DNA from 3 places in the Actinomadura sp. NPDC000929 genome. Region 3 is predicted to be linked to each of the others. Evidence: riboswitches for the same ligand, from Rfam matches in the RefSeq annotation. Region 3 holds a riboswitch; each other region holds the start of a gene.
The links. Region 3 has a riboswitch for cyclic di-AMP ahead of ABWI04_RS39935 (NlpC/P60 family protein). Riboswitches for the same ligand answer to the same signal wherever they lie in the genome.
Positions count from the first base shown of each region.

Region 1: linked by a shared signal. The riboswitch ahead of ABWI04_RS21710 (NlpC/P60 family protein) and the one ahead of ABWI04_RS39935 (NlpC/P60 family protein) in region 3 are both predicted to bind cyclic di-AMP.
Region 2: linked by a shared signal. The riboswitch ahead of ABWI04_RS01765 (CHAP domain-containing protein) and the one ahead of ABWI04_RS39935 (NlpC/P60 family protein) in region 3 are both predicted to bind cyclic di-AMP.

Region 1 covers NZ_JBEUPA010000061.1:17,540-20,801, forward strand. The annotation lists gene ABWI04_RS21705 (MFS transporter) at 1-1,010, opposite strand, end outside; cyclic di-AMP (ydaO/yuaA leader) riboswitch at 1,354-1,491, shown strand; gene ABWI04_RS21710 (NlpC/P60 family protein) at 1,501-2,235, shown strand; gene hpnH (adenosyl-hopene transferase HpnH) at 2,305-3,262, opposite strand, start outside.
Region 2 covers NZ_JBEUPA010000003.1:42,465-45,726, reverse strand. The annotation lists gene ABWI04_RS01775 (TetR/AcrR family transcriptional regulator) at 1-471, opposite strand, end outside; gene ABWI04_RS01770 (DsbA family oxidoreductase) at 585-1,211, shown strand; cyclic di-AMP (ydaO/yuaA leader) riboswitch at 1,545-1,695, shown strand; gene ABWI04_RS01765 (CHAP domain-containing protein) at 1,710-2,387, shown strand; gene ABWI04_RS01760 (RlpA-like double-psi beta-barrel domain-containing protein) at 2,580-3,262, shown strand, end outside.
Region 3 covers NZ_JBEUPA010000224.1:3,574-6,835, forward strand. The annotation lists gene ABWI04_RS39925 (BlaI/MecI/CopY family transcriptional regulator) at 1-320, shown strand, start outside; gene ABWI04_RS39930 (M56 family metallopeptidase) at 325-1,278, shown strand; cyclic di-AMP (ydaO/yuaA leader) riboswitch at 1,384-1,528, shown strand; gene ABWI04_RS39935 (NlpC/P60 family protein) at 1,532-2,590, shown strand; gene ABWI04_RS39940 (DUF6153 family protein) at 2,652-3,143, shown strand; gene ABWI04_RS39945 (DUF305 domain-containing protein) at 3,220-3,262, shown strand, end outside.

The DNA of each region.
Region 1 (3,262 bases), on a different contig from region 3:
CGGGTGAGCCGGGCGCCGACGAGGTAGCCGCTCGCGGAGTTCGCGACGGCCATCGGCAGGAACGCCAGCCCGGTGCGCATCGGGGAGAAGTGCGCGACCACCTGGAGGTAGTAGGTGAGCGTGAGGAAGACCCCGAAGGCGCCGACGACCGCGGTGGCCACCGCGAGGTAGGCGCCGGCCCGGCCCCGGTCGGCGAGGATCCGCAGCGGCAGCAGCGGCGCGGCGTGCCTGGCCTGGCGCACGGCGAACAGGGCGAGCGCCAGGCCGCCGACCGCGAGCGGCGCGGTGGTCCGCCAGGCGTCCCAGCCGTGCGGGGCGGCCTCGCCCGCGCCGTACACGACGGCCGCCAGGCCGCCGGTGACGAGGACGGCGGAGATCCAGTCGACGCGCGCCCCGGGGAACGCCGGCGGCGCGGGAAGGACGATCCGTCCCGCCACCGACGCGGCCGCGGCGATGGCGACGTTGACGTAGAGGCACCAGCGCCAGTCGGCGTACTGGGTCAGCGCGCCGCCGAGCAGCAGCCCGACCGCCGCGCCGCTGCTCGCCACGGCGCCGTAGACGCCGAACGCCTTCGCGCGCTCCCTGGGCTCGGTGAACGTCACCGCCAGCAGCGACAGGGCGGTGGGCGCGAGCAGCGCGGCGAACGCCCCCTGCAGGGCGCGCCCGACCACGAGGACCCCGAAGCCGGGCGCGGCCCCGGCGATCATCGAGGCGACGGCGAACCCGGCCAGCCCGGCCAGGAAGCTGCGGCGCCGCCCGACCAGGTCGGCGATCCGGCCGCCGAGCAGGAGCAGCCCGGCGAAGGACAGGGTGTACGCGGTGATCACCCACTGCCGGTCGGCGTCGCCGAAGCCGAGCGCGTGCTGGGCCGTCGGCAGCGCGATGTTCACGATGGTGGCGTCGAGCGCGATCATCAGCTGCGCGACGGCGATGACGACCAGCGCCGCCCAGCGCCGGTTCGGGACGGCCGCGGACGGACCGGACGCGGTCCGCGCCGGGATGGCGGTCATGGAACCCACCTCCTCTAAGTGAAGGGTTCTCCTCCGGATATTAACTGGAGGTTTCTCCTCCGTCTAGAGGCGCATCGGGCCCGGATCGCCTCCCCGGCACGCCCACAACGGCGGCAGGCGACGGCCGGGGTGCCGGGTCGGCACGGCACTGAGCTGCGGAATCATCGCCCGCGACCTTGCCGTCTCTTGGTGATTTCAGTAGCTTTGCCCCTTCAAGACGCCTTCCAGGCGTTTTGTCCCACCGTGGGGTTTCCGAGCGCGGTGGGGCGGGGTGCCGTCCCCGCGCGACAAGGCCCGAGATCCCTCATCGATCGGGCCCCACATCGTCAGCGCCGCTGTCTCTCAGCGGCACCCGCCGAGTCCGCCGTGGCGCGGAGCCGGGGACCCAACCCGAACTGGGGTGAATCGGCCTGTCAGGCCGTAGGGCGACTTCCACGTCCGAACCCGTCAGCTAACCCGGTAGGCGGCACATGGAAGCAAGGAGCCCCCCTTGAAAGGCAAGCACCTCGACCGGCCGCGCGTTCTGCGGCCCGGCCCCTGGGTCACCGTCACGCTGACGGGCCTCGCCGTCTTCGGCGCGACGGCGGCCATGCCGACGACCCTGCAGCACGCGTCCACCGAAACCGTCGCCGCCGTCCAGACCGTGCCGCAGCAGCGGACCGCGCCGCGGCAGGCGGCGCCGCGGGAGCAGGTCAGAGCGCAGGCCCAGGTCCAGAAGGAGTTCAAGGCCCCAGCGAAGGCCGAGCCCTCGGCGAAGACCGAGTCGTCGGCGAAGGCCGAGCCGCGGAAGCAGGCCGCCGCGCCGAAGTCGGACGCGCGGTCCAAGGTCATCGCGCGGGCCAGGACCTGGCATCCGCACACCGGCCGGCGGGTCCCCTACAGCCAGACCAGCACGCACAACGGCTACCGCACCGACTGCTCGGGATACGTGTCCATGGCGCTGGGGCTGCCCAAGCCCGGGACGAACACCGTCGGCCTCACCGCGTCGCGGTACACCGAGCGAATCGCGATGTCCGAGCTGAAGAAGGGCGACCTCGTCATGGACGCCCTCGGCAGCAACACCACCCGGCACGTCGTCATCTTCGAGAAGTGGGCCGACAAGGAGCACTCGTCGTACTGGGCCTACGAGCAGCGCGGCCGGTACGGAACCGACCACCGCGAGCTCGACTACGGGCTCTCCTCGGGCGACGAGTACAAGGCGTACCGGCCGACGTCCCTCACGTAGGCGTCCCTGAAGACGCCCGGCATCGGCGGGACGCCGGTGCCGGGCGGAACGGGCTTGGAGAGAGAGGGGTCAGACCGAGCGGACGGCCCGCAAGGACTCCTTCAGGGAGCCGAGGGTCGAGAAGACGGCCGTGGGTTCGTAGCCGCAGTGGGCCATGCAGTTGGCGCAGCGGGAGTCGCGTCCCCTTCCGTAGGAGTCCCAGTCGGTCTCGTCCAGGAGTTCCTGGTAGGTCTGCGCGTAGCCGTCCGACATCAGGTAGCAGGGACGCTGCCAGCCGAAGAGGGAGTAGGACGGGATCGCCCAGGCCGTGCAGGGGAAGTCGACCTTGCCTTCCAGGAAGTCCAGGAACAGGGGCGAGTGGTTGAAGCGCCACCGCTTGCGGTTGCCGTCCCCGAACGCCTTGCGGAACAGCTCCCGCGTCTCCTGGACGCCGAGGAAGTGGTCCTGGTCGGGCGCCTTGTCGTAGGCGTAGCCCGGCGAGATCATCATCTCGTCGACCCGGAGGTCGTCGTTGAGGTAGTTCATGACGTCGATGACGGTCTGCGGCGTGTCCGTGTTGAAGATCGTCGTGTTGGTGGTGACGCGGAACCCCCGCCGCTTGCACTCCCTGACGGCCGCGACGGCGTCGTCGAAGACGCCCTCCTTGCACACGGACGCGTCGTGGCGTTCCCGCAGCCCGTCGATGTGCACCGCCCACGCGAAGTACGGCGAGGGCGCGAACTTGTCGATCTTCTTGGGGATGAGCAGCGCGTTCGTGCACAGGAAGACGTACTTCCTGCGGCGGACGAGCTCGTTCACCAGCTCGTCGATCTGCGGGTGCATCAGCGGCTCGCCGCCCGCGATGGAGACCATCGGCGCGCCGCACTCCTCGATCGCGGCGAGGGCCTGCTCGACCGGCATCCGCTTCCTCAGCACGTCGTGCGGGTGCTGGATCTTCCCGCAGCCGGCGCAGGCGAGGTTGCAGGCGAACAGGGGCTCCAGCTCGACGATGAGCGGGAACTTCTCCCGGCCGCGCAGCTTGTTGCGG
Region 2 (3,262 bases), on a different contig from region 3:
TTCGGTGACGAGGACCGGGTCGGCGTCGGCGCGGACCTGGCCCTTGCGCTGCGCTACGCGGATGCGGTCGGCCGCGGCGCCCGCCAGGTGACCGATGAAGTTGTCCCACAAGGCCTGGTGGAGGTCCGGGTCGTGCTGGGCCTCGCCGATCAGTGCGCGGTAGTGCGGGAAGACGTGCGGGTCGCCGAGGATGCGCGAGGCCGCCGCCATCTGCGTCTTGATGTCCGCGACGAAGTCACCGGTGTCGGGGAAGGTCGCGTCCATCTTCCAGGTGGACAGCAGGCCGTCCAGCAGCACGGCGGCCTTGGACGGCCACCAGCGGTAGATCGTGTTCTTGCCGACGCCGGCGCGGGCGGCGATGCCCTCGATGCTGACCTTGCGGTACCCGACCTCCTGGCACAGGTCCATGGCGGCCTTGATGACGGCGTTGGCGGCCTCTTCACTTCGGCGCTCAGGACGTCTGGGTGACATGGGGACAGCATAGCCCTCAGGCGGCACGGAACGTTCCGTATTGACGCGGCGAGCGGCGGCGGGCATGCTGAGGCGGCACGGAACGATCCGTGCCGCCATCGAAGGACGAACCCATGAAAGTTGAGTTCACCCACGACATCGCCTGCGTCTGGTCGGCGCTCGGCTACGCCCGCTTCCAGCGGGCCGCCGAGGAGCACCGTGCGGGTGGCGGCGAACTGGAGGTCGTCTTCAGGCCGTACCAGACCGCGGGTTCCGCGGCGGAACCGCCGCCGAGCCGCGGCCTTTTCCCTCTCGCGCCCACCGCGCGGGTCGAGCAGATCGCACGGGCGGCGGCGGTCGACGGCCTGGTGGTGAACCTCGACCGGATCGTGCCCGCCCGCACCGCCGACGCCCACCGGCTCATCGCGCTGGCGGCCGCGCACGGCACCGCCGAGGACATGACCGCCCGTCTTTACCGCGCCTACTTCAGTGACGGTCTGGACATCGGCGACGTCAACGTGCTGCGGGGCTTGGCGTCCGCGACCGGCGTCAGGTGGGACGGCGAGCGGCCCCACGAGGAACCGGCTCGGTCCGCTCGCGTGTCCGGCCCGCGAGTGCCGGTCTTCCGGTTTCCCGACGGGACGGTCCTGGTCGGAGCCGTGTCACTCGCCGCGCTGAGGGGTGAGTTGATGAGGGCCGACTCACCGCGCCGGCGCTCCAGCAGGACCACGCATTCGCGCCCGGCTCCGGTGCGACTATGACGCGTCCTGGTCGGTCGTGAACTTGGGCACCTTGATGACCAGCCCGCGGGTGGGGGCGCGCTCGGGGGTGATCGTCTCCCGTTGGGGCGAGGTGGCGACCAGAAATCTTGGGCCGACTTGACTGGACCGCAGCCCTTGCGTTGAGGGCGCTTTGGGGAGTCTTTACAGGTCAGCAGCGTCTTTGGGGTGGGCTTGACGAAATATGGGGCCGCTTGAACCTGTTGTGGGTGTGTGACCGACGGGAAAGCCCGTCCGGAGCGCCCGACCAGATCGTGACGGGCGCATCGAGTCCCTGATCATCAGGACGGCCGATCAAGGCACGTCCGCCGCCGAGTCCGCAGAGCGCCGATCACTGGCCGAGCGGAGCCGGGGACCCACCGAAACACCGGGGTGAATCCGCACTCCCGCCTTGCGCGGGGTCGCGGTAGGGCCACTTCCATGCCCGAACCCGACAGCTAACCCGGTAGGCGGACTGGAAGACCTCAGGAGAACCTTCGCATGACCGCTCGTACTTTCGACCTGACCAAGCGCATGGGCACCCGCTTCGCCGCCGGAGCCGTCCTCTCCCTGGCGAGCGCTTTCGGCTTCGCCTCCCTGGCCCCGTCCGCCCATGCGGACACCAAGCCCGCGAACACCGCGCACGTCGCCGCCGCGCCCCAGGCCGGCGCCAACGGCGCGAAGACCGCCACCGCCGGCGCCTCCGCGCAGGACGTCATCAAGCTCGCCCGCACGCAGATCGGCACCCACGAGGACGCCTCGGGCAACAGCAAGTTCAACGACTGGTACGTCGGCTCGCCGCTGGGCGAGCAGAACGCCCACCGCATCGGTTCCAAGAGCGCCTCGGTCTACAAGGGCCAGTCCTGGTGCGACATGTTCGTGTCCTGGCTGGGCCAGCACACCGGCACCAAGGGCATGGGCGCCGACGCCTACACCGTCAGCCACGCCAAGTGGTTCAAGAAGACCGGCCGCTTCGGCCAGACCCCGAAGCCCGGCGCCGTGGTCTTCTTCGCCTGGAACGGCGGCGGCATCAAGGGCGTCGAGCACGTCGGCATCGTCGTCAAGGACAACCACGACGGCACCATCAACACCATCGAGGGCAACACCGGTGACGCGGTGAAGAAGAAGGTCCGCGACACGTCCACCGTCGCCGGCTACGGCTACCCCCAGTACCGGTGAGCCAGGGCCGCTGAGCGGCCCGTTGCCCCGCACCGTCCAGTGGTGCCTCCCCCTTCTCCATCCCTCCGCGATCACACCCACGTCGCGAGCACGCCCACGTGCCGTGCGCCGGATCCGTCACGCCCGAACGGCGAGCCCCCGACTAGCCGAAGCCGTGACCCGGCGCCCCGGACCACCGAGCAAAGGATGAACATGCAGAAGCGAGCCATCGACACCGCCCTGATCGGTACCGCTCTCGCGGGCCTGCTGGCCGCGGGCGTGGCGGCCGGGACCTCCCACGGGGCCCAGGCCGACGAGCCGATGTCGCACAAGGTCATCGGACAGCAGGTGGCCGGGCAGCAGGTCACCGGCGACAAGATGACCGGACAGCTGGTCACCGGACAACAGGTGAGCGGGCACAAGGTGACCGGACAGCCGGTCACCGGAAAGCAGGTGACCGGAAAGGTGACCGGCCAGCAGGTGGGGCAGCCCGCCGCGAAGGCCACCCACCACGGCACCGCCAAGGTCGCGCCGAAGCGCCACGCCGTCCTGTCGGGCAGCACCAAGGCGTCCTACTTCTGGGACGACGGCTCGGGCGTGAACGGCGACACGGGCGCCCCGGCGGGCGGCAAGCCGATGCAGAAGGGCCTGTTCGCCAGCCCGAGCTGGCCCATGCACACCAAGGTGAAGGTCACCTACAAGGGGCGCAGCGTCACCGGCTTCGTCGGGGACCGCGGGCCGGGCGAGCCGTCGCACCGCGGCGTCATGCTCGACCTCGACACCTACACCTTCCGCCACCTGGTGGACGGCAAGAAGCCGCGGAGCAAGTACGACACGGGCACCTCGGCGGGCCACCTGAAGGGCGTCAAGTACGAGATCCTGTCCTGGGGCCACGG
Region 3 (3,262 bases):
CCCGCCCGCTGCGGGTCCGTGAGCTGCTGGCCGAGCTGAACGAGGACGCGGACAGGGCACTGGCCTACAACACCGTGCAGACCGTGGCCGAACGCCTGGCGCAGAAGGGCCTCCTCCGGCGTACGCAGGAGGGCACGGCCTTCCGCTACAGCCCCACGCGGCCGCGGGAGGAGTACGCGGTCGAGCTGATGCTGGACGCCCTGAGCGAGGCCTCCGACCACGGCGCCATCCTGGCGAGGTTCGCCGAGAGCGTCCCGCCGGAGGACGCCCGGCACCTCCTGGACGCCCTGCGGCGGCGGACCGCCGGCGAGGACGCGTGATCCCGTGATCCCGCTGGTGGTCGGGCTCGTCGTCTCGGTGGTCCTGCTGGGATGCGCCGCGGGGCCCGTTCTGGACCTCCTCAGGCGCTCCGCCGTCGGCCCGGGGACGGCCATCGCCTGCTGGACGGCCGCCCTCGCGGGGACGTTCATCGCCGCGGCGGGGATCGCGGCGGCGGGGCTGCTCGCGCCGCCGGGTCCGGGGCACGGACTGCTGTCTCGGCTGCGCGACTGCCTGCCCCATCACGGCCGTCTCGCCACCGCCGCCGCGGCCGTCGCGACCGCCGTCCTCGCCGCGGCCTGCGCCGCCGTGCTCGCCCGCGGCCTGCCGAGGCTCGGCCGGGCCGTGCGCCACCGCCGGCGGCACCGGGAGATGCTGCGGCTGGTCGCCCGGGAGGACCGCCGCCATCCGGACGTCCTCGTCCTCGACCACCCCGTGCCCGTGGCGTACTCGCTGCCGTCCCGGCACCGCGCGATCGTGGTCAGCACCGGGGCCCAGCGGGCGCTCAGCGCCGAGGAGTTCGGGGCCGTCCTGGCGCACGAGCGCGCGCATCTGCGCCAGCGTCACCATGTCTTCCTGCTGGCTCTGGACCTGGTCCACGCCATGCTGCCATGGCTGCCGACCGTCCGGCGCGCGAAGGCGCGGCTGCCGCTGCTGCTGGAGATGGCCGCGGACGACGCCGCGGTCCGCGTTCACGGCAGGAAGCCGCTGGTCGACGCGTTGTGCCGGCTCTCGGCGGCGCCCGCCGTCGCGGGGGCGCTCGGCGTCGCGGGGGCGCTCGGCGCGGCGGGCACGCCCGTCGCCGGTGCGCTGATGGAGCGGGTGCTGCGGCTGGAGGGCGCCCCGGCGAGGCCGCGGCGCGACGTCCGGCTCGCGGCGGGCCTGTTCGCGGTGGCGGCGGTCGCCGCGCCGCTCCTGGCCGGGGCCGCGGCGGTCGTGGAGCTCGCCGCGACCTGCTGAGGCGGAATGTGGCATTTGGGGAAATCTGCCGCTTCGGTGGCGAACCGACCGTAAACCTCCTACGCTCCGTAGGAGGTCACGGTCCGACGTCCCCGCCGGGGACGGCCGGCGACCGCGCCGAATCCCGCGGACGGCTCCGTCCGGGGAACCGGGGACCCGATCTTCAGGGGTGAGTCCGTCCCGCGGGACGGTAGGGCGACTCCGGCCCGAACCCGTCAGCTGACCCGGTAGGCGGTACAGGAGAGGACACCGCATGCAGCGACGAGCTGCCGGCCCCCGAACGACAGCCCGCCGCAGGATCCGCACCCGCCGGCTCGGCGACGTCACGGCATGGACGGCCGCCCTCGCGCTGTCCGCCGGGCTTCTCGCGCCCGCGCCCGCCCACGCCGAGCCGAAGCCGACGCGCAAGCAACTGACCGCGCAGCAGGAGAAGCTCGCCGACGAGGCCGAGAAGCTCAGCGAGCAGTACAACGGCCTGCGCGAACGCCTCAAGCAGGCCGAGCACGCCGCGAAGCTCGCCAAGAGCAGCGCCCTGCGCCAGCAGAAGGCGCTGGACGAAGCGCGCGAACGCATGGCGAAGATCGCCGCGGACAGCTACAAGAACGGCCCGGCGGACCCGGCCATCACGTTCGCCTCGTCGTCCGACCCGCAGGCCGTCCTGGACCAGTCGGCCACCCTCAACTACTTCGCCAAGCAGAACGACGTCCGCATCACGCAGATGCTCCAGGTGATGCAGGGCGCCGACCGGTCCCGCAAGGCCGCCGAGCAGCGCGCCGCCCAGGTGCGCGCGCTCACCGACGAGGCGAGGAAGAAGCGCCGGGAACTCCAGATCAAGCTCAAGAAGGTCGAGAAGCAGCTCGGCACCTTCAGGACCGCGGGCACGGGTCCCGCCTCCATCCCCAACCTCAACTCCGGCGGGGCCTCGGCCAAGGCCATGACGGCCGTCCGGGCCGCCCTCGCCCAGCAGGGCGTGCCCTACTCCTGGGGCGGCGGCAACGCGTCCGGCCCGAGCTACGGCACCGCGCAGGGCGCCAACATCAAGGGCTTCGACTGCTCCGGCCTGACCCTGTACGCCTACGCGCAGGTCGGCATCACGCTCGGCCACTACACCGGCAGCCAGTACAACGCCGGGACCCACGTGAGCATGAGCCAGCTCAAGCCCGGCGACCTGGTGTTCTTCCACAGCGACCTGCACCACATGGGCATGTACATCGGCAACGGCAACATGGTCCACGCGCCGCAGACCGGCGACGTCGTCAAGATCGCCCCCATCGCCGGCCGCCCGTTCGCGGGCGGGGTCCGTGTCGCCTGACCCCTCGAAGCGGTGACCCGCCGGTGACCGCCGATCACCCTTCGCTACCCTGGTCCGCGAGATGAGCACGCACCTCGGCGGCCTCCCCGCACGGGACGGCGCGCACGCGGAACGGCCGGTGGGACGGCCGAGGCGCTCCGTGCGCCCGGACGTCCTCCGGCTGGCGTCCGGCCTGCTCGTGCTCCTCGGGCTGCTGGCGATGCACGGCTTCCAGTCCACGGCGAGCCCGGCGGAGATGGGCGGCGTTCCGCTGACGTCCATGGCCGCCGGGCACGCCGCCCCCGCCGCCGAAGCGATGGCGGGGCACCGTCCACCCCGGGGCGACCGGCCCGGGGGCCATCACTCCGACCGCCACCCCGACCACCCCGGCGGCCAGGTCTGCCTGGCCATGCTGACCCTGCTCGCGCTCGCCCTCGTCGCGGCCCTCCTGGCGCTGCGCTTGCGGAAGTCGCCGCCGATGGCCGTGTCGCGGCCCCCGCGGGTGCGGATCCTCCTGGTCGGACGGCCGCCGCCGAGACCGTCCCTGCACAGGTTGAGCGTGCTGAGGCTGTGACAGGTCCAGCGGCGCCCGGAAACGGGCGCCGTCGCCGACCACCGATCACAGCACTCGACACGGAAGGCTCACCACCATGAAGCGAGCGTTCGCGCTCATCACCGTCCCGGCCCTGGCGA